Regions from separate parts of the Lactococcus lactis genome, predicted to be linked through region 2. Evidence: predicted binding sites of a transcription regulator. Region 2 holds the regulator's gene; the other holds the start of a gene.
What was found. Region 2 encodes NrdR, which represses ribonucleotide reductase genes. Its sites were predicted from a motif close to ACACNATATATNGTGT; they were not measured.
Positions count from the first base shown of each region.

Region 1 (12,348 bases), 550 kb from region 2:
ACATTAAAGATTCCACGTCCTAACTTTTGATCGTTGAACAAGTACCACTCATTTATCTTTTTAACTACTCCCATTTGAATCGCTAAAGTGACCACGTCTATTTCTTGAGAGAATCCATCCCTAAAGACATTGATAACAGTTGGCTTTTTATAAGGTGCTGACACCTTGTTTTTAACAATGTGAAGACTTGTTTTTTTCCGATAGTATCAATTCCATCTTTGATTTTTTCTCCTGATTTAACTTCGATTCGTACAGAAGAATAAAATTTTAGTGCTGAACCTCCTGGAGTGGTTTCTTTATTTAAGAATAGTCCACTCATGGTTGAACGCACTTGATTGATGAAGATAATGACCGTCTTAGTCTGATTGACTTTTGAAAGGAGCTTAGAGAGTTGTTCTGACACCGTTTTAGCCTGCTGACCTGGAATATTTCAATTTTTAAAGCAGGTGTCCGAGCAGCAACCGAATCAACAACAATTAAATCAAAAGCCCTCTTTTTACAAACTCGTTTATCATATAAAAGGCTTCTTCGCCTGTATCTGGTTGAGCAAATATCAAACTTTCTGATTTTACCCCAATATCTTCAGTATATTCAGTATCAGGTGTCAGCACCAAATAACTCTAGACATGTCCTTTTGCATAATCACTAATACCAAGGGTACAATCTAATGATAGAATGGCAGTGAAAAAAATTGTTCCTCTCACCCAAAAATAGTTTTTTAAAAGTCCTCTAATCATTCCCGTACTTATTGCCTACCTTATCAGTTAGCAAAAGTTGGGTCCTTCTCAAGTTCTTTACTCAAGAAAATTCAATAAAGAATATTATAATTCGAAAGAATTTTTGATCACAGTTATTATATTTTAATATCTTATGATAAATAAAAAACAACTAACATTAATTAGTTGTCTTTTTGATGATAATATTATGATAGCTCGATATAAAAATATTAACATAGTACACTTTATGAGCAATGTATTTAGTCTTTATTAATGACTAGATGCACCGCTTGTAGCATCTGTTTCATTTTCAATAGTTGTATTTGACGTTGAAGATGCACCACTTGTAGCATCGACTTTATTTCCTCCTGATAGATGCTGACCAGTTTGATTCAAGTACCAGTCTAGCCAAGGTTTAAAATTGAGCACAATCTCATTGATACCAGCATAGTCACCATTAGGGTAGTACATAGCTTGATAATTATGAGTATTAATTAAATCCGGATTCTTTCCTGGAATAGCAGTCCGAACATACTCCTGATTGCCCGCCCTAAGAGTTGCAATAACCCACTCTACATTTTTCATTCTTTGAGGTGGAAGTGAGCTATGGACAGTAGAAAGCCGATTCCCAGATTGTTCGGGTATCCGTTTTGCTAACATAGTTTCTGGGTCTTGATGTTTGTTATTATAATATAAAAATTGGTTATTATCATCCGCATACGTTAGCTCAAAAGGCATAGAATCTAGAAACATATTAATTTGATCCACTGTAAGTAAACCGTGATTAAGCTTCACATACGTATCTCCAGATACTGCTCCAACTTGCTCAGAAGCTTTTTCAACCCAGTGAGGATCATCTGGATCGATTCCTTTTATTGTTGTTGAAATGGGTTTTCCTACTGTTAAATCTTCTGGATCAAGAGGCTTTGGTTTTTTTAAATGCGAAACAACTTCGACATACTTCGTAAAGTTATCAAGACAGAGTTCTAAAAATTCTATAGTAGATGAATTAATGAGGTTACCATTATTGTCGAAAGCTTCTTTAGCTTTACCAAGTAAAAACTCATTACCAGGTAATACATATGCGTTGACACCTGGTGCATCAAGAATTTGTCTTAATTGAAGTTGAGCACGTGAAGACCCCTGATCATAATAGGAAGCACCAACAATCATAACTGGTTTATGCTCAAAAGGATGTAAATCATAAGATAGCCACTCAATAACACTTTTAAGTGCTGGAGTAGTTGTATGATTATGCTCAGGTGTTGCTATAATTACACCATCAGCACGAGTAATTTTATTATAAAGGAGTTTTAAATTAAAATTATCTGAAGCATCAATATCTTGATTAAACATTGGGATATCAGTTATTTCTAAAAGTTCAAGTTCAAACTTCAATTTAAAATGACGTCGAATAAATTTTAACAACTTTCTATTATAAGATTGTTCAGCATTCGAACCTACTATTCCGACAAATTTCATATTATTTACCTTCTATATTACTATTCTTGTTTACGAATAGATATTCATATTTTTTATTTATTCAATGATTCTTTATTCTCAGTATCTTCGAGGATAAATTCCTTTGCACTGGAAAAGTTTGCGACCATTTTTACGAAGAGCTGAAAACTTTTAAAGAGTTTTTCTAAATTTTTTGCAACTTCAATATCAGATAAATCGCCTGCTTCATTAAATGACTGTAAAGAATGAGCCAGTAAAAATTCTGAGCCAGGCATAACATTGGCCTTAAGCTCAGGTGCATCAAGAATTTGTCTCAATTGAAGTTGAGCACGAGATGAACCCAATGTACCATACGAAGCTCCTATAATCATAACAGGTTTATTCAAAAATGGGTCTATTCCATATGATAACCAAGCTAAAGCATTCATTAACGTTGCTGGAATTGCGTGATCATATTCTGGGGTAGCGATGATCACACCATCAGATAGTTTAATTTCTTCAGATATTTCTTGAACGATATCTGGTAGCTTCATGCTAGCAGGTTTATTAAACATTGGAAATTCCTTTATTTCAATAAGTTTAATTTCAACCCCTTCCGTAAAATGCTTCTGCATATACTGTAAAAGTATACGATTAGTTGATTTCTTAGAGTTACTTCCCACGAGTCCAATTAATTTCATTGGTTATTCTCTTTTCTATATTAAGTTAAAATGTGATTTTATATTTTCTGAATATAAAATTTGACCGGCTTTAGTAATAATAATTCCCTCTATTTCTGGTCGGTCATCTATTATTTGAAGAACATCCAAAATGGGTAATCCAAAAAGCCGCGTGGTCCAAATTTCACAAGTTAATGATTTATCCGCTAATATTGTTAAACTTGCCATTTCAGTCTCTATAGGATAGCCGGTCCTAGATGAAAAAATATGGTGATAAGTTTTTCCTTCCAACTCAAAGCTACGTTCATAAATGCCCGAGGTTACAACCGATTGGTTTTCTATCGATACTACTCCAACATGCATTCCTCTGGGTTTTGTTGGAGATTGAATCCCGATATTCCAAGAACTTGATTCTCTGTTAGAATTTGGTCCTGAAACTAGAACATTTCCTCCAAGATTAATTAGTATGGAACTTGCATTGATTTTTTTAATTATCTGATCAGCGATATATCCTTTAGCTAATGCCCCTAAATCTATTATCATTCCTTTTTGTTGAAGAAAAACGGTTAAGTTCTCTTCATCTAAAATAATCATTTCTGGATTACTCAATAAAAGTAATTTTTGTATCTCCTGACTATCCGGTAGCTTGGCATCAGGAAATCCGATGTGCCAAGCTTGTGTAACCGGGCCTAGAGCAATATTAAGATTACTAGGAGTAGATAAGCTTTCCTTTTTACCTATTTTAATAAGTTCAAACAACTCAGGATGGATCTGTACTGGTTTGAGACCAGCCTGATGATTAATTTGAGATAATTCTGATTCAGAGTCATTAGCACTGAATCTTTTGTTATAGATATCGAGTAATTGACAAGCAATTTCTAATTTCAGGTCTGCCTGATCATCTTCAATGAGAAGGTCAATTGTTGTTCCCATCATATGAATTTGTTGACTTAACTTCAATAATTATCCTCACTTTCGTATAGCATTAAACAAGTTTATTATAATACTTTCAAAAAGATAATGCTTACATAGATAAATATTAGTTGTACAAATAGTGGTATTTTGTTTTATATTTTGAATTTATATTATGAAAAAAATAAAAGGTTAACCATTAAGGCTTCCTTTTTGTGTATAAAATATTATTTTTCAGGAACAATGATTTTTCCTGAAACAATTTTTTCCTTAGCTTGTATAATAGAGTTTTTGATTTCTGAAGTAACATTATCCAGCCCTAGGCTAACACCTCCATTTTTAAGGTCATACTTAATGACTTCTTCGCTAGGGAATTTATTATTTTTCGTCTTTTCAGATATATCCTTAACTACTTCTCCCACCTCTTTAATAGTAGAAACTAAAACAAAGTTAGACTTTTTACCATCTTTTGAGGTATATTTACCTAAATATTTTTGATCCTGATCTACACCTATAAGCCATACTTTATCTGATTCTTTTCTATTGTTATTTAATGATTTTGCCTCATTAAAAGCCCCAGACCCAGCATTACCAGCACATTGAAAGATAACGTCATTTCCCGAAGCATACATGGCAGCTGCAATTGTTTTAGTTTTCGCAGCATCTGTAAATGTTCCTGAATATTGAACTTTAACTTGAATGTTTGGCTTTATAGACTCGGCTCCAGCAATGTATCCTTTTTCGAAATGGGTTACAATATCTGACTCCATTCCACCAATGAAACCAATTTTATTGGTTTTTGATGCCTTAGCTGCTGCGACACCAGCAAGATAAGCTGCTTCATTATCTGCAAATGTTGCTGACGCAACATTTTTTTGACTTGTGATAACAGAATCTATAATGACAAAATTTGAATCAGGATTATTTTTAGCCGCTATCGTTGTAGCATCCTGCAGCGAATAACCGATACCAAAAAGTAGTTTATAGCCAGCTTGTTTAGCTGAGTTATAGTTTGTTATATATTCAGAATCTGAATTTGACTGATAATAATTATAACCTACCCCCTTTTTTAAATTGTTTTCTTTACCCCAATCCTGTAATCCTTCCCAAGCGGATTGATTAAATGAGCGATCGTTGACTCCTCCTGTTCCTGGAACAAGTGCCACCTTTAGAGTCGTTTTTGCTTTACCTGATTGATTTTCTCTGTTGTATCCACAAGCTGTAAGACTAAATAATGATATGAGCGCAATAGCACTCACAATTATCTTTTGCTTCTTCATAGAAAGATTTCCCCCAAAAAATTTTTATTATTCAAATTTACTTTCGTTTAATCATAATTATTTCTTATTGATATTTACCGCTATAAGGAATTGCTGGTGATGCCAAAAAATCGTAGTTTCTAATTTGATTTATCTCAGTAAAGAAAGCTCGGTTGCGTTCCGTAAGCATAATATTAGTAGGGACAGTTTCTTCAAAGCGAATCAAATCCGTTGGTTTCTCTTGAGCAATTGCATAGCCCAATTCCCACGCAGTTCCAGAATCTGTATCTTCATCATCAAAATCCACAATTGCAATAATAATATCTGCGGCTTCTACTTCTTTTACATCATTTTCCATCGTTATTTTTGCCCACTCGGGTGTGAAATCTTCTATTTCTTCTGCTAGTTCTTCGGGGCGTTGACAACGCATTGGACTAAATATTGATGATACTGTCTTATTATCTAGGAGCGCTTTTTCAAGTTGTTCCACTTTTTGTATCTGTTTTTCACTAAAAAAAGGTCCTGCTAAATAGACTTTTACAGGTTTATTAAATAATTTGTTCATATTCTTGATCTCCAATTAATTGCATTGCTTCCTCAGTTGTATCTACAAGGTACATTTCTTTAACCACTTCTAAGCTTAACATTTCTTCTTCAATTTGATGCTGCACCATTTCAAATAAGGGTTTATAAAAATTGATTCCAATAAAAATTACGGGTCTGATTAACGTTTGACCGATTGACATTTCTGTTAATAACTGAAATGCCTCTTCCATTGTTCCAAATCCGCCTGGGAGAATAACAAAAGCATCACCAAAATCGATTAATTTATGTTTACGTTCATCCATAGTTTTAGCTAAATGTAACTCGGTTGCATTTTGTCTAGGAGGTTCTAAAGGTAGTATTCCATCGGGATATACTGCAATTACTTTACCATGATTTTTTAAAACAGCGTCAGATACCACACCCATACATCCTTCCATAGAGCCTCCATAAACCAAAGTATGTCCAGATTTGGGTAGTAGCTCACCTAAACGTTGACTTTTAATCCTATGGATAGGATTTTTTCCATCTCGTGCTGATAAAAATACTGTAACATTCATTTTTACTTGTCCTTTCCAATTTCTTTTAATTTATCGTTGATTTTATTTAAAACAATCTTACGCGCTGATTCTTCTTCTACAAAGTCAAATTTATCACCATCAATTTGTATTTTAGGGCAAATATCAAAATTATCAAACCAATCTTCATACCTTCTATTGAGTTCTTTATAATAGTCAAACAAACTTGGGTCATATTCCAACTGTTCAAATTTTCTACCCCTTTTTTGGATGCGTTCCAACATTTTTTCAAAGGAGACACTGATATGAATGAGTAAATCTGGTTTTTTCTTAAAAGTTAATATATTGATTTCTTGCATCATATTTTCTAATAATGAATCATAAACTTCAACCTCTGTTTTTGTTGCCCTTCCCAGGTCAGCATTAAGGTGAAAAAGTAAACTATCTTCATAAATCGATCGATCAAGAACATTATTATTGTTTGATAATGCTTGTTTTATTGAATCAAATCTCTTATTTAAAAAATATATTTGAAGTAAAAACGCATATTTTTGAGGATCTTTATAGAAAAGAGGTAAAACTTTATTGTCATCTACGCTTTCATAGAAAGCCTCCGTACCTAATTCTTTGGCCAACATTTCTGTAAGGGAACTTTTTCCAGCTCCAATTGTACCTGCTAATACTAACACTGACATTATGTCCTTCCTATTCTAATAAATCTATTAATATAGACTATAAGAGTTAATATATACTGCTCATTTTCTTGATAGAAAATAAGACGATTTTGTATGTTACCACGTGAAACAAACGTCAATAAAACACAAGTTACTACATGTTGTGTTTTGTGACGCTTTTTATTATAGCACAACACAACATATAGTAGCGTGTTTAAACTGCAAAAATGTCAAACTTTTTTTACATTTGTTTGTGTATAGCTTTTACTAAGCGATTTATTTAATAAAAAAATGTGATATTTCTATTTTATTTAACATAAATTTACAAATAAAAAAGTCGACTCTTGGTAGTTAACTTTTTTATTTACATAATACTATTTATGTAAGTTGTTTATTTTAGAAAAATTGTAGCGACTCTCTGGTTAAGTTTTTAGGCGTTTCAAAAACAAATTGATGACTTGCTAGTTATTTCTTAACGCTAAAAATTCCACGACCTAACTTCTAACCATTAAACGAGTACCATTCGTTCATCTTCTTAAGCACACCCATTTGAATCGCTAATGTGACCACGTCTATTTCTTGAGAGAATCCATCTCCAAATACATTAATAACAGTTGGCTTTTTATATGGAGCTGATACCTTATTTTTAACGGTATGAAGCGTGGTTTTCTTACCGATAGTATCAATGCCATCTTTGATTTTTTGTCCTGATTTAACTTCAATCCGTACAGAAGAATAAAATTTTAGTGCTGCCCCCCTGGAGTGGTTTCTTTATTTAAGAATAGTCCACTCATGGTTGAACGCACTTGATTGATGAAGATAATGACCGTCTTTGTTTAGTTGACTTTTGAAACGAGCTTAGAGAGCTGTTCTGACATCATTTTAGCTTGCTGACCTGGAATACTCACTCCATCTATCTCTAAAGTAGGTGTCAGAGCAGCAACCGAATCGACAACAATTAAATCAAAGGCCCCTGTTTTGATAAACTCGTTAATCATATTGAAGGCCTCTTCGCCTGTATCTGGTTGAACGAATATCAAACTTTCCGATTTTACCTCAAGGTTTTCAGAGGATTCTGCCCCGAACAGTCCTATAAAACGTCCTTTTCTTTTGCATAACCACCACTTCCAATTGCACAGTCTAATGACAGAATACCAGTAAGTACTGCCTGAACATGCTGGACAGACTTCCCATCATCATCAAGAATTATATTTGAATTAAATTTTTTCTCAATTGATTATGTGACTTTGATTATAGAAAATTTTTTCTTATGGCTCATTTATTTTTTAAAAAAAGAGTTAGAACTTTGTCTAACTCTTTTTTTGTATATTATTTCAGTTTATTTACTTGCAAATTGAATAACCATGTTAAAGAGAAGGGCGCCCAAGCTACCTCCAATGATTGGACCTACGACAGGAATCCATGCGTAAGACCAGTCTGAATCCCCTTTGCCTTTGATAGGCAAGATAGCGTGCATGATACGGGGGCCTAAGTCACGTGCGGGATTTAAAGAGTATCCTGTTGTTGCACCAAGTGATAAACCAATAGCTGTGATGATAGCACCCACTAAAAGAGGTGAAACACCTGAAGTTTGCGTAATTGCGTATTGACCAAAGGCCAGAATACCTGTCGTTAAGACTGCTGTTCCCACAATCTCACTGATTAAGTTTGAACTCGTCTGGCGAATGGCAGGACCTGTAGAAAATGTCCCCAAGATATCTGCTGGATTTTTAGTTTCCGCATAGTGAGGGTAAAACATCAGATAGAGGATAATACTGGCCACCATTGCCCCGAGCATTTGTGCGATAATATAAGGGAAGACCAGACTCCAGCTAAAGCTGCCAATCATTGCCATTGCAATTGTTACTGCTGGATTCAAGTGGGCAGGCGACATAAATCCGGAAACATAAACCCCCATCATTACTGCAAAGCCCCAACCGAGTGTGATGGCAACCCAACCCGCTCCTGTAGCTTTCGTCTTGTTCAGGACAACGCCTGAAACCACACCGTTACCAAGAAGGATTAAGATAAATGTGCCTAAAAATTCACCAAGTAACTGTACCATTTCTGAGTGCATATTGACTCCTTTTTTCTATTTTTTATTTGTTTCAATTATTTTTACATTTTTTTACTTCTTCAAGTCCGACAAGTCAGATTCACGAAGTGCTTCTTCCAAAGCTTTTTCTTGTTCTGCCTTTTCTTCTGCAGACCAGCCAAGGTAGTCCGCCATGGCATTGACAACATGTACCTTGATAGCATCTACTCCTTCACGCATAAACAAAATATGGTTGGTACGACGAAGCAAGTAGTCCACTGGTGTTAAGATCATTTCATCCTCAAGCGCATAGCGAAGACGTGCGGATTCGGCTAGAGATAAGCCTTCGTAAACTTCCATTTCAGAAGCATAGGCAAAGACTTGGAGTGCATTCATACCATAAAAGTCAGCAATGTATTTTGCTTCTTCTTCTGTAAGACCTGCAGCGACACCAACCTTCATGTTTCCATCAACGACTTCTTCAACTTTAGTTGGGTCAAATTCGCCACCAGAGATTTGGTATTTTTTAGAGTCAATAGGTTCGTATTTCAAACCAAAGTCCTCCTCAAGCAGTTGGCAAATGAGCTCCATCGCACCTGCTGCCATTTTACGGTAGTCCGTGATTTTACCACCCGCTAAAGTAATCAAACCATCGCTCTCGCGTTCAAGTGAGCTGCCACGAGAAACGGAAGATGGTGCATCTCCTTTTTCGGAAAGACTTGATTCCATATTGTTCAACAAATGCTCCACTTCGGCTTTTGTTGCTGTTTTATTTTTATAGCGGAGCACCGCCTCAACGACAGCGTTAAAGCTGGTTTCAGAGACCGCACCATTATCACCGCCGTTATAGTCTGATCCAGAATTACCGCCTAACAATGGACGCAATCCAGCCCATGAAGCTTCGATGTCATTAATCATAATATTTGCTTCTGGGTAACGGAAATTAATAACATCCAAGAGGTAATCTACATCTTCTTGAGTTACTTTTGGATCGGTAAAGTCGCCATGATAATCCGTATCTGTCGTACCAAAATAAGTTTTATTTTCACGTGGAATGGCAAAGACCATGCGTTTATCGTGTTTGCCTGTATCAAAATAAGTTGGTTGTGGCACAGGTAATTTGGCCGCATCTACTACAAGATGGACACCTTTTGTTGGACGCATTTTGGGTACGATGGGACGTGTGAAGTTCAAGTAACGGATCTTATCTACCCAAGGTCCACTTGTGTTAATCACAAGTTTAGCTTTGACTTCAATGACTTGATCTGTCAACAAATCACGCGCACGAACACCAGAAATTTGTCCGTCTGTATAGATAAAATCAATCACTTTCATCTTGCTTATGGCTTGGGCACCGTCTTCCACAGCTTTTTTGATGTTATCAATCACCAAGCGGGCATCGTTGTTACGGTAGTCAAGATAGACTCCAGCCCCTTGCAAACCTTTTTTCTTGATGAGTGGCTCGCGGCGCAGGACTTCTTCTGGTGAGATAGTGTAGTTGGCATATGGCGAATCTTCATCCACACCGGCCAAACGGTCATACAAATCCATCGCAATTTTCACAGAAAACATATCAAACGTTGTCTTGCCTTCATCATCGTAGATAGGAAGTAACATCGGATCTGGCTTAGGAATATGTGGCGCAATGCCTTGAACAACAGCGCGTTCTGAAACTGTATCGGAAACGACTTCGACATCGAAGTTTTTGAGGTAACGGATGCCACCATGCACGAGTTTTGTTGAGCGTGAGGATGTCCCTTCTGAGAAATCCTGCATTTCAAGTACAGCAACTTTCATGCCAGCCGCCGCCGCTTGTAATGTCAAACCAGCACCAGTGATCCCTCCTCCGATAACGAGTAAATCCATCTCTTCATTTTGAATTTTTGTGATTGCTTCTTGTCTTGTTTTTTTAGAAAAAGCCATTTCTATTCTCCTTTTAGATTACTGTCTGATTGATTATTATTTGAAAGCGCGTGTCGCATTCACGGCGTTTTTCCAACCGGCATAGAGTTCTTCTCTACGTTCTTCTTGCATCTGAGTTTGGAAAATTTTGCCCGGTTCATAGGATTCTTTAAGCTCTTCTAAGTCTTTCCAGAAACCAACGGCAAGTCCTGCAAGGAAGGCTGCACCAAGTGCTGTCGTTTCCAAATCTCCCGCACGTTGGATTGGGATATTCAAGATATCAGCTTGGAACTGCATCAAATATTCATTGTTTGCAGCGCCACCGTCTACCTTGAGCACAGACATATCAATTCCTGTATCTTCTTTCATGGTGCTGACTACATCACGAACTTGATAAGCTATCCCTTGTAAGGTTGCTTTCACAATATCTTCTTTTGTTGTTCCACGTGTCAAGCCAAACATAGCACCACGCGCCTCTTGGTCCCAATACGGAGCACCAAGGCCGACAAAAGCTGGCACCACATAAACTTCATCTTGACTCCTAGACTGGAGTGCCACTTCTTCGGAATCACTGGCACGTTCCAACATTTTCAAACCATCACGTAACCATTGGATAGAGGACCCCGCAACAAAGATGCTTCCTTCTAAGGCGTAATAAACTTTTCCATTAATGCCATAACCAATTGTTGTAAGCATATTATTTTTCGAAATATGTGGTTTCTCACCTGTGTTCATGACGATAAACGAACCTGTACCATAGGTATTTTTAATCATTCCAGGTTCAAAGGCCATTTGACCAAATAATGCAGCTTGCTGGTCCCCTGCCATACCTGAGATTGGCACTTCAGAGCCAAAGAAATGGAAACCTTTAGTCACGCCGTAAACTTCTGAGTTGGACTTGACTTCTGGAAGCATTGAAGCTGGGATATTAAGAATTTTCAGGATTTCTTCGTCCCATTTCAACTCATGAATGTTGTAGAGCATGGTACGGCTGGCATTAGAATAGTCAGTATAGTGTGCATCACCATCTGTCAACTTCCACAAGAGCCATGTATCGATGGTTCCAAAGAGGAGCTCTCCGCGTTCTGCACGCTCTTGTGCTCCTTCGACATGGTCAAGGATCCAACGAATTTTTGTGGCTTAAAAATATGAATCGACAATAAGTCCTGTCTTTTTATGGAAGAGTTCCTCATGTCCTGCTTCTTTAAGACCATTGGCAATATCGGCAGATTGACGAGATTGCCAAACAATAGCATGATAGATTGGTTTTCCTGTTTTCTTGTCCCATATAATGGTAGTTTCACGTTGGTTAGTAATACCGATACCCGCAACCTGTACAGGCTTAATCCCCGACTCGATAAAAGCCCCTGCGATAACAGACTGAACAGAGTTCCAAATTTCGTTGGCATCATGTTCCACCCAACCTTCTTTAGGAAAGTACTGTGTAAATTCCTTTTGGGAGCTGCCGATATGTTTACCATGTTTATCAAATATAATAGCTCTTGAGCTTGTTGTACCTTGGTCAATTGCCATAATGTAAGAAGTTTCTGTCATGTTGTTTCTCCTTTGTAAACGTTTTCTATGATTTATATTATAGCATTTTAAAACGAATAGAAACTTTCATTTTTTATCAAATTCAAAAAAAAATTGGCAGTCGAAAATAAACAAC
Region 1 covers NZ_CP118969.1:1,248,535-1,260,882, forward strand. The annotation lists gene PYW37_RS13265 (hypothetical protein) at 1-164, opposite strand, end outside; gene PYW37_RS06295 (P-loop NTPase family protein) at 98-403, opposite strand; gene PYW37_RS06300 (RecA protein) at 477-611, opposite strand; gene PYW37_RS06305 (NAD(P)H-dependent oxidoreductase) at 987-2,198, opposite strand; gene PYW37_RS06310 (NADPH-dependent FMN reductase) at 2,252-2,857, opposite strand; gene PYW37_RS06315 (FAD:protein FMN transferase) at 2,873-3,796, opposite strand; gene PYW37_RS06320 (BMP family lipoprotein) at 3,976-5,028, opposite strand; gene PYW37_RS06325 (nucleoside 2-deoxyribosyltransferase) at 5,093-5,572, opposite strand; gene PYW37_RS06330 (LOG family protein) at 5,556-6,110, opposite strand; gene PYW37_RS06335 (deoxynucleoside kinase) at 6,113-6,763, opposite strand; gene PYW37_RS06340 (RecA family protein) at 7,244-7,465, opposite strand; gene PYW37_RS06350 (DNA recombination/repair protein RecA) at 7,579-7,782, opposite strand; gene PYW37_RS06360 (MIP/aquaporin family protein) at 8,082-8,819, opposite strand; gene glpO (type 1 glycerol-3-phosphate oxidase) at 8,871-10,700, opposite strand; partial or broken gene glpK (glycerol kinase GlpK) at 10,737-12,233, opposite strand.
Region 1: the regulator NrdR is predicted to act here: its motif matches at 6,936-6,951, upstream of PYW37_RS06335 (deoxynucleoside kinase).

Region 2 (12,348 bases):
AATCAACTAAACCTTGGGCAGTTAAAGCATAATAATTTTCTATATAGGCTCCTTCTTGAAGTTTATTTGTCGGTAGGGTGATATCAGAATTATTTACCCAAAGTATGTTCCCCGAGCTATCAGTGATAAGAACACCGATTGCATCTCCGTTAACTATTGGATTTGTTCCAATATTTTCTACTGAGCTTCCATCAGCATTACTGGCCCCTACTAGATCAGAAGATGGATTGTAAGAAGCGGCGCGTGGAATGATATGATGATTATTTGTTGTAATTGCTGTTGCATCTTGCACTTCTAGAGTAGTCTGACTTGTTACTGTATCATTTGCCAAACTTGTCGCATCTAATGTTTGCAAAAACTGTGATACTGTCCCACCAGAATGACTAGGAAGCCAGTTAGTATAGGCTTGAACACCAAGGTAATTGAGAGCATAGTAATTCTCGGTATAAGTTCCAATTGAAAGTTGCAGTGAATTTGTTGCATCACCCCAATAGTCTGTTTGTCCTCCAGTGATATTTACAATCGCGTTATAGCCATTGATTGCATAACTTAAGCCATCATCGTCCGCACCATCTATATCGGTACTTGATGTAATTTCACTACTTGGAATATAATTTGTTGCAGGATTAACATGCTGACCTGAAGTGGAATTGCTTGTAATTGTAGTCTGGTCAACTGTCATCAACAAATGAACCAATTGTGTTCTATTACTCTTTGTCCCAGCTAAAACATAAGGATGAGCAGCTAATAAATCAGAAAAGGTTTTATAAGTTGTTGTTGGAGCTGAATTTGTGGCTGTAGTTGTTGTCCCCTCTTGATACTGATAGCCGGTAACGATATATTTAATACCTGTTGCACCATCAGTATATGTGACATTATCTGTTGTACTTAAAGTATTACCAGTAAGAGAATTCATATTATCAATGACTTGACTCTGATAATTAGTTGTTGTCGAACCTCCCAAAATTGAACCTACAGTTGGAGTAAAACCTCCTTGTGCAACATTTAGAGGATCATTATCAGGATTAGGGTCAATCGAAATAAACCAAGTTACATTTACAGTGTTAGGTGCCAATTGAATATAATACTGGTTACCAGTAGGTGCATAGACTTGTCCACTTGGCCAAGCGGCATTTGTTCCATTAGTTGTTGAGCTACTAATTAATATACCTGATGCAGATGTTCCGGCATAAATAGCTGAGATGTAATAACCTGAAGGAATTTGTGGGCTAGTATTATATCCTGTCGGTGTAGTAACACTTCCTCCTGTTGTTCCAGTTGAAGTTAAAATTGCGGGAATTGCCGGAGTATTTAATGCTGTACTAGTGTATCCATAGGTGTAAGTTGCGGTTTGTGATACTGCAGTCAAAGTAACTGTATAAGTATTCAGGGTACTTGTAGCACCAACAGTCGGATTTTGGCTTGTAAAAGCAGCTAGGGTCGCTGCCGTTGTAGCACCGGAAACTGTTGTTGTCCCATTTGATATTTGCGTAATGTTGTAGCCTGTAGGAACAGCATTTGAAAGAGCTGTTGCATAGCTAGATAACAAAGTGGTGTTTGAAAAAGGATTGTCGGTTACAACTGATGCGTCTGTTATACCAGTTGCTCCGTAAGCAATCTGATTTGGGAGATTTGCAAGGGTTGTTCCACTTGCCTTCGCCCAGTTGAATAAAACAGTTTGCTGACTTGGTGTATAGCTTACATTTAAGGCATTGGGGTTGGTTGTTCCTACAATAAAGTTAGAAACAGTTGTGGCTGAAGTATTCGTTGTGGATGCTGGGTTTGCTGCAAGAACTGTCGTTGTTGTTGCAGAATTAGCTTGATAACCTGTTGGAGCTGCTGGAACAACGTAGGTATAAGTATTATTATCTGGGCTTGTTGAACTTGGAGCAGTTAAAGCCGCACCAATCGTATCATTGACATTTGCCGTAATTGAACTTTGTGCCATAGATGGAATCGGCTTCCCTGTAACTTTATTGAGATAGTTTATAGGCACAGGTTCTGTTCCTTTTGAGCCAGTAATCGTTGCTCCATTTAAAGAAACAGAAAGATTACCATAATTCCCCCCTGTCCCGCCAACAAAACCAACTGTTAATGAATTTTGTAGATTAGTATGAGTTGTTAAGGTATAACCACCCGTTCCTCCATTGACAGCACTTGCTCCAATTAATGCTCCATTACTTGTTGTTTGAGCAATCAAATTAAATGTTAAAGTCCCTGAAGTATAGCCTGTGCTTGCAGTATTTGTTGCATCAGGAGTCCAAGTGACTGTAATAGGTTCTTGTACGGACGATGTAATAGGAGAGGCGACACCTAATGCATAGCTTGTGTCGGTTGCAAAGGTGTAGGCTGTCCCATTTTGAGTGTTGGTCACGGGACTATAGGGAGCAGCACTACCTAATGAAGGATAATTAGCAGCTTGTAAAGTTCCACTACTATCCGTATTGCGAATTGCCATTACAACTCCTGGACCATCTGTCCAACCATTTACAGTTGCAGATCCGTCAATTCCTGTCAACGAACCGGTTGAGACGTTGGATAAGTTAGAATAAAGATCGCGGCCGAGGAAAACTGTGTTAGGCAGACCTCTAATTCCAAGCCCATCATTTGTCGCCTGAGAAGATTGAGCATTTGCTGCTAACTGTGCCTTTGATGCCCCTGTTAAAATAACCCCGATGGCATCTCCTGATTTTGTGAAATCAGTCAGAGAACTTCCTGAATCAACTTTAATTGTTGACTTCAAGGTAAAACCTGTTGTTGCTGAAATAGCTGAAACTGATCCATTAAATATTCCTAAACCAACACTATTAGCTGTTGATGAAACAAGATTAATCCAATTACTTGCTACAACTGCTTTACCATATAAAGCATAGTTTGAAGAATTAGCAAATTCAGTTCCAGAGTAGGTATGTCCTCCTGTGTCATAACTTGTATTTCCTGGAACAAGTGTTCCGGATGAAACAGATGCTGCTTGCGCTTTCTCTGTTTTAGGTTGGAAAGCTAGGTTTCCAATAGGAAGTAGAGTTGAAGCTGTGAGAGTCAAAACGGTGGCACCATATAGCCATTTTTTCCCTGATTTCCAAGTACGAAAGCGAGTTGTTTTTACTTCATGACTGGTTGTATAACCTTTTTGATGCTTAGAACGATACATGCTTTATACCTCACTTTCTAGTTATTCATCTCTTACTGAGTAGAATTTCTTTTTTTACTGAGAAAACATCTCATTTCTTTTTGTCTTGACCTCATTTTAACATTGCACTTTTATTTCATCAAGTAAAACAGAAGCAAGCTTTTTAATGTAATTAAAAACTTTCTTGCAATGTAATATTGTTTTTTTTAGAACTAAATTTAAATTATCCTCTGACTCTTTGTAAATCAATAGCTTGTAAATCACGTATTCCATAGACTTTAAAAATAAAATAAAAACCGTTCATTTAAAAGAACGGTTTTTATATGTCTTTTTTTGCAAGTAATCTTTTCGTAATATTACTTTAGCTATATTTTTTTAGATAATTATTTTTTATAAGTACATTATGATTTTAGTGCTATCATTATTTGTATTAAATTTTTGCTTTAATAAATATTTAAATAAAAAGTTCATTTTTCAGAACGATTTTCTCTTAGTATTCTTTTATCATACTGTAGCTTTAAGGTTTTTCGAAAATCTTCTGCTCCTATTTTTTTTAGAAACTTTAGTGTTTCCTGAAGCTGCATTTTCCCCTGTTTTTTATCCGTATAATAATAACAATAAAAAGATTCAGCAAAATTTATAATGACATGACTCATCACATCACCAGGCATAAAAAATTGTTTGGAAATCATCAGAATTTCTTGAGCCTTTTCCTTTTTTCGCTATCAATAAATTTAAAAATTATTTTATAAAAAAAACGATAGATCAGTACACGATAATAGAGATTATTTTCATAGTAGGCTTTATCATAGCGGAGGTCCTCTATGATATTATCAATTATGGAATTGTCGAGCTTATCTCCTATATTTGCCAGAATAGAAAGCTCGAAAAATCCCCAAAATTGAACTCCTTTTAGATAAAATTCTATTTCGTTAAGCTCCTCAATAGTCAACCGTCGGTATAGTCCTCTTGCAGAAAATGCGATTAACTTTTGCTCGTTTGAGCCCTCTTTATTGATTTCGTATATATATTGAAGTTGTTTAATATTTCTTTGATAATAAGCATGCTCAATTTCATCAAAAATCGAAATCTAATTATCCTGCTCGCCATTATTAATCATTAAACTATAGTCTAATGGAGAAACATTCATTTTTTGAAGTGCAAAATCAAGTCGGTCAAAAGAGAGCATGCTTTTACCATTTTCAAAATTTGAGAGGGTTGACTTTGCAATCCCCAGTTCTTCAAAGGCTGAAAGCGAAAACCCATGTTGAATTCTAAGGTCATGGAAGGCTTTCCCGTATTTAAAATATACCATTTAATCTTATTTCAATTAAATTAATTTTTTTAATAGTATATTTCAAATTTAATATTTTTTCAATTATTTTGCATAAAAAAACACTGATAAAATCAGTGAATTTTTTTTATTTACGTTTACGTGCAATCAAATGAACTGGTGTTCCTTCAAAAACAAAGGCTTTACGGATTTGATTTTCAAGGAAACGAAGATATGAGAAGTGCATGAGTTCTTCTTCATTGACAAAAACAACAAAAGTTGGTGGTTTAATCGCTACTTGTGTTGCATAGAAAATCTTCAAACGTTTTCCTTTGTCCGTCGGAGTTGGATTAATCGCTACAGCATCCATAACGACATCATTCAAAACAGAACTTGAAATACGTAAGTTTTGTGCATGATGAATTTCTTTAATCATATCTGGGAGTTTATTCAGACGTTGTCCTGTCTTAGCAGATACATAAACGATTGGTGCATAATCAAGGAATTTGAACTTTGTCCGAATTTCTAATTCAAAGTTTTTCATTGTATCGTTATCTTTCTCAAGAGTATCCCATTTATTGACAACAATCAAAATTCCTTTACCAGCTTCGTGAGCAAATCCAGCGATACGCATATCATATTCGCGAATTCCTTCCTCAGCGTTAATCACCATCAAAACGATATCTGAACGGTCAATGGCACGCATGGCACGCATGACTGAGTATTTTTCAGTATTTTCGTAAATTTTTCCTGATTTACGCATTCCGGCGGTATCAATCATGACAAATTCTTGGTCTTCAGAATCGACAAAGTGTGTGTCAATCGCATCACGAGTTGTTCCTGCAATTGGACTTGCAATTACGCGGTCTTCGCCAAGAATAGCATTAATAAGAGATGATTTCCCAACGTTTGGGCGGCCAATCAAGCTGAACTTGATGACATTCTCATTTTCTTCTTCAATTTCATTAGGAAGATTTTGAACGATTGCATCAAGGACATCCCCTGTCCCAATCCCGTGAACGGCTGAAACAGGATAAGGATCGCCAAGTCCAAGTGAGTAGAAATCAAAGATTTCCATTCGACGTTCTGGGTTATCGACTTTATTGACAACAAGAATAACTGGTTTGTCTGTACGATAAAGAATATTAGCAACGGCTTCATCGGCATCTGTAATACCTGTTTCTCCGTCAACAACAGCGATGATAACATCTGCTTCGGTCATGGCAATTTCAGCTTGCGCACGAATTTCAGTCATGAAAGGTTCGTCTGAAAGTTCAATCCCACCTGTATCGATGATATTGAATTTACGGGTTAACCATTCTCCTGTGGCATAGATACGGTCACGAGTTACACCTGGAATGTCTTCGACAATTGAGATGCGTTCTCCTGCAATACGGTTGAATATCGTTGATTTTCCGACATTTGGACGGCCAACGATGGCTACTGTAGGTAAGCTCATATTTTTATTTCTTTCTTTGTTTACTTATTGGATAAAAAATTATAATAGTGAAGGAGGTTGTAATCCATAGACTATATAATTTTAGATTTGGGTTTCGAGGTTCATTTTAGATAATTTCAATGCCAAACAGGCTAGTAAAAAATGGGGCTTGACTAAGACTTATCTTCATATTTTTAGCGAGTTGAGGTGTAACTTCCATGTGTTCAAATTGATTCGTAGAAAAATCAATTCCTGCAAGTGCTGTTTCCCAAAAATTTGCTGCTTCTAATTGATTTTTTAAAAGCTCCACATTCTTAAAATTACAGGCAGTAAAGAAGGTTTCTTTAGCTTCATTTTCTAAAAAGCGGACTGACTTTAAGGTAGAACCTGAAAAATTTGCATAAGTCATTAGATTTTCTGTAAACTGAAGGTCTTGTAAGTGACTTTCAGTAAAATCAGTTCCTAGCAATTTGCAGGATTTAAAGATTGAGCGATAAATGCCAATTTTATTGAAGTTTAAATTGGAAAAATCACATTTTTCAAAAAGGCAATCTGTAAATTCACTGATCGTATTGTCAGTAAATTCAAAGGTTGTGTTTTTGAAAGAACAACCTGAAAAAATAGTTCTTTGATTGATTGTCAAAGTTTTATCTATAAATTCTGCTTGATAAATTTCTCCATCAATAAAATCTTGACTTGTGGCTACTTGATAGGTGGCTGGAAGTTTTGGTTCTAAGATTTTCTTTAATTTCACAGTAATTTTTTCGCCTTTAAATTTTCTGTTGAAGCTGAAATTTCTGGTTGGCCCCACTGGTCAACAATCCGTTCAGACCATTTGTTTAAGCGTCTATTTCCAGCATATTCTTCTTGAACTTGGTCATATTTTTCAATGGTTTCAGACGTTTGCTTAACATATTTTTCTTTAAAAGCTGTTGCTTCCAAAGGAAGACGTGGTTTTACTTTGTTCAAACGTGCGGCTTTACCGAGTGCAATGCCAAAAATAGGATAAGTATAATCTGGCAAGTTCAAGACTTTAGAAATTTCTGAGGATTGGTCTCGAATTAAGCCAACCATCACCCCGTTGTAGCCTAAAGATTCCGCTGCAAGAAGCGCATTTTGTCCAGCTGTTGCGGCATCAACTGATGTAATCAATAAGCTTTCAATTCCTTGCGGTTGGAAATTACCTTGATGCAATTCGACTGCCTTTTGAGCACGATTTAAATCGCCAACAAAAACTAAATATGCTGCACAATTTTTGATTGATTTTTGTGGTTGAAATTCATAAATCGCATCTTTTTGAGCTTGTGATTCTACAACAATCACAGAATATGATTGGAAATTTTTCCATGTTGATGCCATTTGAGCAGCTTTTAAGATTTTTTCCAAATCTTTAGGCTCAATTGCTTCTTCTGTAAAATTTCTGACCGAAGTGTGATTCATCATTAAATCAATCGTTTCATTTGTTTCAGTCATGACGTCTATTCGTCCCCTCTAATCGCATTTCTTCTGCCAAATATTTCACGCGTTCCATAACACGTTTTGCTGGCCAAATTTCATCAGCTCGCTTGGTTTCGGCTAAATGCTGTTCTAATTCTTCCATTCTTAAATTTGAAGTGAAGAAAGTCGGGAGATTTTCTTGCATGCGATGTTGTAAAATGACTTGTAAAATACTGTCACGAACCCAAGCGTTGTTTTGCTCTGCCCCAATATCATCCAAAACTAAAACTTGGCTGGCTTTTATTTCATTGACCCAGACTTTGGCATTGTCAAAATCTAAATCAGAAATGAAAGTGGGATAATGAAGTAAAGTTGTTGAAATTCCTTTTTTGGCTAATTCGTTTGCCATTGCCGCAAGCATGAAAGATTTCCCAACACCAAAATCTCCATAAAGATAAAGTCCTTTTTTCTTGGGAAAATTAGTAATAAAATCAACTAGGGCTTGGTATGGTTTGATTCTTTGAACATCATCAAGGGCAATATCTGCCAAAGTGACTTGTTTTAAATCTTTTGGAAGTCCAATAATATTCACACGTCGCAAAAGGTTTTGAGCTGCTTGTTGCTGCGCCAATTCATTTGTCGTTTGATATGAAACATCAGCATAGCCGTGATTCATGATTAAAACAGGTTCATAACCATCAGCTGCCCGTTTTTCACCTTTTTCAAATTTTTCATGCTCACGAACGTATTCATAAAACTTGGAGTAAGAGCGTTGAATTTCGTCAGAAGTCATTTGATGTTGGGCAATAAAAGCTTGCACATCAGCATTTTTTAATACTTCTGCGACTAATTTTTCAAAATTTTCACGGATGTCTTGACGTTTCCCTAAGATGTCTCCGATAGATTCCATTAATTTTGCTCTCCTTTCAGTTTTTTGAGAGAGTCAAGCCTTATTTTCTCAAGTTTTGCAAGTTCTTCTTGGCTTGTCTTATTTTCATAATCTGGATTTGACCATTTTGGTGCTTCTTTTTTGATTTTCATTGGTCGTTTTTCTGCTCCAGTTTTTGCTTTAGCAGCAGCTAATTCTTCTCGTTCCAAAATTCGTTTTACCGCTGTTTCAGCTGTAAATACTTCATTTCTCATCCAGTCGTTGGCTAATGCATTTACAAAATTTGGATTTAACGACGCATTTTTTTGCTGTACTAAAACATAGTGAATCAAAATATTTTGGACTTCTGCTGGCAAATTTTGGCGACTTAAATTAGTTAAAAGCTTATGTTCTTCCGAACTGACAAATCCTCCAGCTTGCGCTTTTATCTGTCGGATGAAATCATCTGGTTCATGAGATTTACTGATGACAATCAAATCGGCAAATGCTTTAGGAAAAGCTGAAAGTGCTGGTTGCGGTTGGCTAGCTCCTGAAAGACTTCTCATCAAATTATTCATGTTCAAAGTTTTATCAGCATTGGCTGTTTTTTCTGCTTGCTTGAATAATTCGTACCAATTGAGTTCAAATTTTTCTGCTAGTGAATAGAGCGTTAAGGAGTCTTGATTTTCATTGTTTAAATGATAGCCTTGACGTTCCATAATACTTTTAAAGGCCCCCATTTCAAAACGTTCATTTGTATTTGAAGGGTTTTGTTGAGCTTGTGAGTCAAAACTAACTTTATAAACTTCATGAAATTTCTTGGAAATTTCTTTTCCTTTTGGTTCCATTCTTTTAGCTAAAGCAGCTACTCGATTTTCACCAATTCTTGAAATCAAAAGTTGTCTATAAAAATCATCTGCAAGGAAATTTTCAAAATTTAGCGGACTTTTTACTTCAAAATAAAGACTGGTATGATCATCATAAACACGAACTAATGATAAGCCAGATAATTTATCTAATGCTTCAATAAAAGGATTGAGGCCGAGATTTAGATATTCCAAAAAGTGAGAAATTCTTCCAGTAGAGAAGCTTAGCATTAACTGATAAAGCGCAAAGGCATCCGTGCCAATGATTGGTAAATAGAGCAGACGAAAAGCCTCAGCGTCAAAGCTGGTCTTTCCTCGATTAAGCATTGTAAATGAATCTCCCGCTCTCATTTTTTTCCTCACTTTTTACTGACAGAAAGTTCAGCAAGCTGATCTTTCTTTTATTTGCCGATAAAATGCTCCTTATTCAGTCACTTTTTACTGACAGAAAGTTCAGCAAGCTGATCTTTCTTTTATCTGCCGATAAAATGTTCCTTATTCAGTCACTTTTTACTGACAGAAAGTTCAGCGAGCTGATCTTTCTTTTATTTGCCGATAAAATGCTCCCTATTCAGTCGCTTTTTACTGACAGAAAGTTCAGCGAGCTGATCTTTCTTTTATCTGCCGATAAAATGCTCCCTATTCAGTCGCTTTTTACTGACGGATTTATTTTTTGGTAATATTTTTAAGGAGCTCTTCTAATTCACTGACATCTTTGAATGAACGATAGACGCTGGCAAATCTGATATAGGTGATATCATCCAATTCAGCTAATTCTTGCATCACAAATTCACCAATGACATCTGATTCAACTTCATTACTGTCTAGTTGACGGATTTTTCTTTCAACATTTGCAACTGTTGTTTCAATATCTTCACTTGATACTGGGCGTTTGTATGCTGAACGAACTAAACCACGAACAATTTTTTCACGATTAAAGGGTTCACGTTTGTCATCTTTTTTGATGACTAAAAGGGGCATTTCTTCGATACGTTCAAAGGTTGTGAAGCGAAAACCACATGATTCACAAACACGACGACGGCGAATAGCATCTTCGGCTTGTCTTGAATCAACAACTTTTGATTCTTCAGAAGAACACTTTGGACATCTCATTTTATTCTCCTTAATAGATAATAAATTCTTATTAATTTTACTGACAGAAAATTGGTTTAGACTTTCTTATTCTGTCAGTAATTTTTTTCATTAGTTTTAATGACAGAAAGCAACTTATTTACTTCTTAGGCAAAAATTTTGCTTCTAATCTATAAATTACTTGACCTTTTTGTGAGAATTTTTGCTCATACTCGGTCATTACATTTTGAGGTGCAAATTCTTCGTCTTGGTGTAAATCTAACCAAACTTTTTTAAGTTCCATGCCATAGTTAGCTAAAGAAACTAAAGAATATTCAAACAATCCACGATTATCAGTTTTGAAATGAATTTCACCTTCAGGACGTAAAATCTTTTCATAAGTTGCAAGAAAAGATTTATAAGTCAAACGACGTTTTTCATGACGTCCTTTTGGCCAAGGGTCAGAAAAGTTCAAATAGACTTGGTCAATTTCACCATCAGCAAAATATTCACTCAAAGCAGCTCCATCAACAAGCATCATTTGTACGTTTGGCAAATCTGCTTCAATTACTTTATCTAAAGCATAAGATAAAACTGATAATTGCATATCAATTGCAATGTAATTTATTTCTGGATGAAGAGCTGCCATTCCTGTGATGAAAGCTCCTTTTCCACAACCCACTTCAATATGAATCGGATGATCATTTCCAAAACGTTCTGACCAACGTCCTTTAAAGTCCGCTGGATTTTCAACTACGATATGTGCGTTTTCAGCAAGCATTTCGCCTGCCCCTTTACGATTTCTGACGCGCAATTTTTACCTCAATTTTTTAATTTTTGATAGAAAATCAGCAAAAGTGATCTTCTATTTCTTTATTTTTATTATTCAATTATAAGCCAAAAAATAGGAAGGTCCAAACCCTAGCCTATTTTTACTAAAATAATTCACAAAATTTACGAAGTCCCAAGATTTCTTGATTCACTTCTTTCATTTTTCCTCTAGAAAGATATTCAGAGATTTGGCGAAGAAAAGAAAGTTTTCCATACCAAGCCACTTTATCCATAATATCTGAACGAGGTCTAACACCAGATGTCATCAACCACAAAGACCAGTTATTTGGTTTAATATAATGTGATAAAACATGTGCCATATCAACCATTGAATCTGATAAAAAGACGGTATCCCAATCTACTAAATAAATTTTTCCTGAATTATCATCCACTAACCAATTTTTATGATTGACATCGCCATGAACGACTACGACCTCTTCATTTTTGATTTCGGGAACTTGTTGACGCATTTCTTCAATGATTCCTGACAAAAAATGATTTGTTCGTAAAGCCTCAGTATTTTGGACACAATCCTCTAATAATTGTTCAGGAAGAATAATTTGACTTCCCAACTTCTTATAAGATTCAACCAATTTTTTTGAGTCATGCAAATGTGCTAAAATATGATTAATTTGGCGGTCTTCCATATCCTCAGGACTTAGTGTATGACCGTCAATCCAAGGTTGAGCAGATAAGGTATCGCCTTCAGCCGTACGTTTTGTCCATAAGACTTTTGGCGTGATTCCCTCAAGATAAATACTCGGCAAAAATGGACTGCCGTTTTTTTTAATAAAAACGCGTTCCTGATCACTTTTCCCAAAAAATGCATTGCCAGAGCCACCTTTAACAGGCGTCATATCCCAATCGGCTTTCATCATCCTTATCTCCTCCTTTCCTTTAAAAATCTATTAATCATTATTTGAACCATTTACTTTATTCCTCAAACTTATGCGTTTGGATAGTGAATTAAAATAGTTTGAGTCAAAATGTCAGCATATTGATATGACTCAGTTGTTTTAGGACCACGAGCCGGAATATTTTCAATAATGAAATGTGTTGCATAGGCTTCAATCAAGTTCACTTTATGACGATTTTCGCGTTTACGACCAAATTGTGAAGTAATTTCAATCGTTTCACCCAAGTGTGCTTGAACTTTTTCACGAATGTCAACGATTTTTCCTATTTCTTGATTTTGGTTATCCATTTTTTCCTCCAAATAAGACGTAAAAGTCGGATTTCTCCGAACGCTTACCTTATAAATCTAATTTTATCCTTGATTATATCTCTCTTTTTTGATTAAAAGAATCAAATTTTATAATGTATTCTTTATCGTTCATTTTTATTAATAAAGAGAATTAGACAATTACTCATATTATAACACGAATTAGTCAAAAAAATCTAGTCGCCATATCGGTTATCAATACTTGCGAATTT
Region 2 covers NZ_CP118969.1:1,802,161-1,814,508, forward strand. The annotation lists gene PYW37_RS08935 (KxYKxGKxW signal peptide domain-containing protein) at 1-3,151, opposite strand, end outside; gene PYW37_RS08940 (hypothetical protein) at 3,598-3,822, opposite strand; gene PYW37_RS08945 (Rgg family transcriptional regulator) at 3,822-4,220, opposite strand; gene PYW37_RS08950 (helix-turn-helix domain-containing protein) at 4,221-4,445, opposite strand; gene der (ribosome biogenesis GTPase Der) at 4,552-5,862, opposite strand; gene PYW37_RS08960 (pentapeptide repeat-containing protein) at 5,969-6,595, opposite strand; gene PYW37_RS08965 (NADPH-dependent oxidoreductase) at 6,592-7,314, opposite strand; gene dnaI (primosomal protein DnaI) at 7,307-8,188, opposite strand; gene PYW37_RS08975 (DnaD domain protein) at 8,188-9,363, opposite strand; gene nrdR (transcriptional regulator NrdR) at 9,679-10,125, opposite strand; gene trmB (tRNA (guanosine(46)-N7)-methyltransferase TrmB) at 10,244-10,897, opposite strand; gene PYW37_RS08990 (phosphotransferase family protein) at 11,019-11,792, opposite strand; gene PYW37_RS08995 (Veg family protein) at 11,861-12,118, opposite strand; gene dnaB (replicative DNA helicase) at 12,313-12,348, opposite strand, start outside.